2 regions of the Bradyrhizobium sp. P2_E8 genome follow, and region 2 is predicted to be linked to the other one. Evidence: riboswitches for the same ligand, from Rfam matches in the RefSeq annotation. Region 2 holds a riboswitch; the other holds the start of a gene.
What was found. A riboswitch is a leader RNA that binds a small molecule or an ion and turns the genes downstream of it on or off. The one in region 2 is predicted to bind cobalamin.
Positions count from the first base shown of each region.

Region 1: it holds a riboswitch for cobalamin, as region 2 does, so the genes downstream of both, AC1D00_RS12325 (TonB-dependent receptor) here and AC1D00_RS03920 (DUF1636 family protein) in region 2, are expected to answer to the same signal.

Region 1 is NZ_JBFUES010000171.1:3,727-6,932, forward strand. It holds gene AC1D00_RS12325 (TonB-dependent receptor) at 1-1,815, opposite strand, end outside; cobalamin riboswitch at 1,923-2,117, opposite strand; gene AC1D00_RS12330 (class I SAM-dependent methyltransferase) at 2,572-3,206, shown strand, end outside.
Region 2 is NZ_JBFUES010000039.1:1,328-4,533, forward strand. It holds gene cobW (cobalamin biosynthesis protein CobW) at 1-891, opposite strand, end outside; gene AC1D00_RS03920 (DUF1636 family protein) at 888-1,262, opposite strand; cobalamin riboswitch at 1,359-1,578, opposite strand; gene cobO (cob(I)yrinic acid a,c-diamide adenosyltransferase) at 1,619-2,254, shown strand; gene AC1D00_RS03930 (cobyric acid synthase) at 2,266-3,206, shown strand, end outside.

The sequences.
Region 1 (3,206 bases), on a different contig from region 2:
CTGGACGGTGAGCGAAGGAATGTTGGGATCGCGTGCCAGCAGGTTGTTCTTTACGATCTCGTAGCCGGCCAGTGTCCATTCACCCCGGCCGCCCCAGAACGATTGCTTGACGCCGATCTCGATCTGTTTGCCTGTGGCCAGATCGAAGTTCTTGTTTGCGGAGGACAGCGAGATGAGCCCTCCGACAGGGTCGACGGCCGTTGCATACTGGCCATAGAATGCGAGGTCCTTCATCGGTGTATAGACCGCACCGGCGCGCCAGGTTGTCGAGGAGAACGACTTCTCGAAGCTGTTGGCGGGCGTGACATGGTCGGTGCGCGTGATGGTCGGGTCATCCTGGCGGATACCGGCAATCAAGGATAGTTGCTCGGTCACCGACAGCCGGTTTTCGGCAAACAGCGCATACTGGTTGGTTACGCTGCCGTAACTGGGAATCGTGGCGTTCGGGCTGCTGAACAAGCCTGGAACGAAGTTGAACGGGTTGACGGACGATGAGCCGCCATAAGGCGAATTGTTGGTGTGGGTGAAATTGATGCTGTTGACGTCGAAGCCCGCCACGAACTCATTGGCCATGCCAAGGACGTGCCCGCGGAATTTCGCATCCAAGCGATTGCCGACTTGCTGCTGATCGTGAAAAATCTCGATGTAGCTGCTTCGATTGATCAGGCCGGTGGCGGGATTGTAGGCGTAGCTCTCGACGTCCTTCCAGTGCCTCTTGGAGTTCAGGTAGTAGAGCGTGTTCTGGATCGAGATGCCATCGGCAACCTGCCATTCGGTCTTCACCTGGTTCCAGCTATCCTGGTATCGGATGTGACTGTCGCTGACATTGTAGTTCTTGAACCGGAGAGATTCATTAAGTATGCCGTTGATCAACGGCGTTCCGAAGTACCGCGATGGGTTGCGGTCACCGTAGTCCGTGGACAGCGTCCAGGTGACGTCTTCGTTCTGCCTGATCTGGACCACGGCATGAAGCGCGACATTCGAGGTGTCGTCACGATCAACCCATCCGTCCGATATGTTGCCGGTGGCGGTGATCCGATAGGCCACGTCCTTGCTAACCGGGCCGCCGCTATCCACGGCAATTCGCCTCGTCATGTTGCTGTCCAGCGAGACCTCTGCCTGGTTGCGAGCGACCCACGACGGCAGTTTCGAAACGATGTTGATGGCGCCGCCGACCGCACCGGCGCCATACATCACCGACGCAGGGCCGCGCAGCACTTCGATGCGCTCAGTCGACCACGTGTCGAACGGAAAGGTCACCGTCCCGGCACCGATGTAGAGCTGGGTGCCGTCGTACAGCGTCATGACGGAGCCAAGGCCCGTGAAGCCGCGGGTATTGAACGAGACGCCGCCATTGCCGGGGGCCGGGCTCGCTGTGAAACCGGTCGCGTTTTGCGTCACCGCGTCCAGGATGTTCTGCTGGCCGCGCTCGGCGATGGTCTCGGCTGATATCACCTCCACGCTGGCCGGCGTCTGCAGTCGCGTGAGGCCGAGGCGGCTGCCGGCCGTGCTCGCACCGGTGAGGTTGAGCGTCGGTGCGGCGAACGCCGGACCCGTCGGGTTCACAGTCGGAGCACGCGAGTCGCCAGTTACACTTCGTTGTTGGCGTGAGCGCGCGGAGCGCATTGCATCGCTGCGTCGGGTGCTGCGGGCATTCGGCTGCCTCACTGGCGGCTGCACCACCACAGGGTCGAGCGTCTGGCCCGGCCTTTCGGACTGCGCCCAGCCGTCGGTCGACAGCACAAGGCAGGAGAATGCAACTGAACGGAGCAACGCGCAGCGCTGCCGTGGCGCGGAAATTTTACGGGAGGTCATCAATAGTCTCGCGATAACGTGGCACGTCACCGCGAACGCAGTTTGGCCGCTGCCTCAAGAGGAAGACAGCTCAACACTCATCAGGACACCCCGCCCAATGTGCTCGCGTGTGACCACGACTGACGGCAGGTCTCCTGGCTCGCGGGTCGCTGCCTGTCGCCGCCTTCCCAAGCCCGCAGGCCCAGTGGCTTTTGACGAAGGCTCGCCGCTTACAGTTGCGGGGGCAGCCACGGCGTTGGGGGATCCCCGCACCGTATTCCCTATTGATCTCCCGAAAGAGAACCGTCGCAGGCACCCTAATTTTATTTGCAAAGGACTGTCAACTGGCCATCGGGCTGCGGCGGAAAGCAGCGCGCTGTCCCGATCGCCCGACCGAGCGGGGATTGCCAAAGTCCTTAGCTGGCGACCACCCGGGGGCGGCCTTTCGTCTGTCTCGGGCCAAGTCAGGTTGTGGCCCAAACACGAAGTGCAGACGAAACGCCAATTTGTCGGCTCATAGGGGTAGACCGGAAGCAGACGGCGTGCCGCCTGAACGGCGCATTTTGACCCGCAACGGACATTAATGGCTTGACCCAATGCAGATCCATTGGGTTGATAGGATTTGCTTTCAGGTGCAATGGGTGGGCGTAAGCGCGAGGCGCACGGATGGAGTTGCCCGCTACACTGAACCTCATTGACTTGACGGTGAGCGCACATCGAGAGCTCACAAAACCCGGGCGACTGCGCCTCGACCGGTTGAGAAAGCCTGGCAGGGGCGTGACGGCACTGGTTTATGCAGCGACGCTCCTTGTGGCGTTTACTGCAGCTTGCGCATATGCCGCTGACATAGCTTATCTGGCTCCCCCCGGAGTTGCGGCAAACGAGTTTCCCTCACCACAGCGCCCTGTTGCACGGATTGTCAGCTCACGCCGCTCCGCCGAAGAGCGCCGCGACGCTCTCGATGAGGCCGGCCAGATCGCACGCGTTCTTGAACTGAAACCTGGCATGACAGTCGGCGACATTGGTGCAGGCAGTGGCTACCACACGGTCAGACTCTCGTACCTCGTCGGACCCGCCGGCTCTGTCGTTGCCCAGGAAGTCACGCGGGATTACCTCATAGAACTCGCCAGGCGAACAGAATCTCTGAAGTTGACGAACGTGCAATTCGCGCTCGGCGAACCACACGACCCGCGTCTGCCCGCTTCGTCGCTGGATGCCGCAATCCTTGTGCACATGTATCACGAGATAGCGCAACCCTATGCCTTCCTCTACAATCTCGCGCCCGCCTTGAAGCAGGGTGCACGGGTCGGAATTGTCGACCTCGAGCTTCCGACGTCGAAGCATGGCACGCCAATCGAGCTCCTGCGCTGCGAATTGACCGCCGTCGGCTATCGCGAGGTCGCCACATATAA
Region 2 (3,206 bases):
GCGCATCGGCTTGCCCGCGACCGCGATGTAGCCCTTGACGCGCAGCACGTTCTGCTCGCGCGACAGGCGCTGAACCGAGGCGACCAGTGTGTCGATATCCGTGACCTCAGGAAGGTCGATTACCACTGAGGCAAAGTCGTCGTGCTCATGCTCCTCTTCGCCGTCGTGATGCGACGGGCGCGCGGCGAGATCATTCTCGGCGGCAGCACCGAGGCCGAGGATGACGCGGGCGTCGATCGCTCCATCAGTGATGGGGAGCATCGGCACGCGGCGCGGCATCTCGGCGGTGATGGCAGCCTTGGCCGCTTCGATCCCCGCAGCACCTGCGAGATCGGCCTTGGTGAGCAGCACGATGTCGGCGCRGGCGATCTGGTCCTCGAACACTTCCGACAGCGGCGTCTCGTGATCGAGATTTTCGTCCGCCGCACGCTGCGCTTCCACCGCGGCCGGATCCGGCGCAAAGCGTCCGGCGGCGACGGCCTCGGCATCGGCGAGCGCGATCACGCCGTCCACGGTGATGCGCGAGCGGATCTCCGGCCAGTCGAACGCCTTGAGCAAAGGCTTGGGCAGCGCGAGGCCCGAGGTCTCGATCAGGATGTGATCGGGCCTTACGGGCCGCGCCAGCAACAGTTCCATGGTCGGGATGAAATCGTCGGCAACGGTGCAGCAGATGCAGCCATTGGCGAGCTCGACGATGTTTTCCTCCGGACAATTGGCATCGGCGCAGGACTTCAGGATCTGGCCGTCGACGCCCTCGCTGCCGAACTCGTTGACGAGCACCGCGAGCCTCTTGCCGTTGGGATTTGCGAGAAGATGCTGGATCAGCGTCGTCTTGCCGGAGCCGAGAAAGCCGGTCACCACCGTGACAGGGACTTTTGCGAGCGAATTCATTCGGCGGCCTCCGGCACGACGGCAATGGGGGGAATGCGGGCAAGCGATTGCTTGCGGAAGATCTCGGGGCGGCTGCGCCAGGGCACGAGGCCGTCGGGCGCGGCCGCATAGGCGGCGGCGCCCGCGATCACGTCGCGCGCGTTGGCATCCGACAGGCGGCCATAGACATAGGACCAGCGGCCGGGCGCGCTCAGCGCGACCGAGCAACCCTGGTTACAGGCCGACAGGCATTCGACGGGAACCACATTGACGCCATCGGGCACGCCGGCCTCCAGGATCGCACCGTGAAGGCGCTTGCCCGGAGTGACTTCGCCCTCGCCAAGTGTCTCGCCGGCGCGGCAGGTAATGCAGACGTGAAGTGTGACGGTCATCGCCTCTTCCAGAATAAACAGCGGGAGGCGAAGAGGCCCACGAACCGGTCTTGCGAGGGTCCGTTTCCCCGTCGCGGAACACCCCGTCCGCCGGTCCAAAAATCGTCCGCGCTGGCAGGTCTCCCGGCTTGCGGAGCAGGGTTTTACCCTTCGATCCCCGCCTTCCCGATCCCGTTAGGGGTCAGTGGCCTCGGGCATCTCTCCGGTCACGGTCGCGGGGGCGGCTGCATTTTGGACCCAAATCTTGCCGATTCGGACCCTATCGCATTCCCTCTTCGCCTGTCATAGGACAGGAACCAACGCCGGGCCACCATTTGCCCCCGGCCGCCTCTTGTCAAGCCGAAGGACCAGGTACGATGACGCCTGAACCGGATACCCAAACGAGCGAGGAAACCGACGCCCGCCACGCCGCGAAAATGGCGAAGAAGAAGGCCGCCCGCGACAAGATCATGGCGACCAAGAGCGGCGAAAAGGGCCTCATCATCGTCCATACCGGCGCCGGCAAGGGCAAGTCGTCCTCGGCCTTCGGCATGATCGTGCGCTGCGTCGCCCACGGCTTCCCCTGCGCGGTGGTGCAGTTCATCAAGGGCGCCTGGGACACCGGCGAGCGCCGCCTGCTCACGGGTCATTTCGGCGATCTCTGCCAGTTCCACGCGATGGGCGAAGGTTTCACCTGGGAGACGCAGKACCGCGCCCGCGACATCGCCGCCGCACGCGCCGGCTGGGAGAAGGCGAAGGAGCTGATCCTCGATCCCAGCCTGCGCATGGTCGTGCTCGACGAGATCAACATCGCGCTGCGCTACGACTACCTCGATATCGCTGAGGTCGTCGAATTCCTCAGCACGCAAAAGCCTGAGATGACGCATGTCGTGCTCACCGGGCGTAACGCCAAGGACGAGCTGATCGAGATCGCCGACCTCGCCACCGAGATGACGCTGGTGAAACATCCGTTCCGCTCCGGCATCAAGGCGCAGGCCGGCGTCGAGTTCTGAAGACACACGCGATGGCGCGCGCATTGATGATCCAGGGGGCCGGCTCGGACGTGGGCAAGTCGCTCATCGTCGCCGGTCTTGCGCGCGCCTTCACGCGGCGCGGCCTGCGCGTGCTTCCCTTCAAGCCGCAGAACATGTCGAACAATGCGGCCGTGACCGTCGATGGTGGCGAGATCGGCCGCGCTCAAGCACTGCAAGCCCTCGCCGCCGGCGTCGAGCCACACACCGACATGAACCCGGTGCTCCTGAAGCCGGAGACCGATGTCGGAGCGCAAGTCATCGTGCATGGCAAGCGCATCGCAACTGCGCGTGCGCGTGACTATGCGGCGATGAAGCCACAGCTGATGGGCTCCGTGCTGGAGAGCTTCGAGCGGCTGAAGGCGCGGGCCGATCTCGTGCTGGTCGAAGGCGCCGGCAGTCCCGCCGAAGTGAACCTGCGCAAGGCCGACATCGCCAATATGGGCTTTGCCCGAAAGGCCGATGTGCCGGTTGTGCTGATCGGCGATATCGACCGGGGCGGCGTCATCGCCCAGCTCGTCGGCATCAAGACGGTGATCGACCCCGACGATGCCGCGATGATCCGGGGTTTTGTCATCAACAAGTTCCGTGGCGATCCCACGCTGTTCGACGACGGCTACAAGCTGATCGAGCAGAAGACGTCCTGGCGCGGCCTTGGTGTGCTGCCCTGGTTTGCGCGCGCCGGCGAGCTGCCGGCCGAGGACGCGCTGGGCCTCAGCGACGCGCGAAAGCCGGGCCAATGCAAGATCGCCTGTCTCGCGCTGTCACGGATCGCCAATTTCGACGATCTCGATCCGCTCAAGCTCGAACCCGGCGTCGATCTCGTGATGGTCCGTCCGGGTGAAGCGATCCCCGGCGACGTGAGGCTCGTCATCATCCCCGGCTCCAAATCGACCCGCGGCGACCTCGCCTTCCTGCGCGCGCAGGGCTGGGA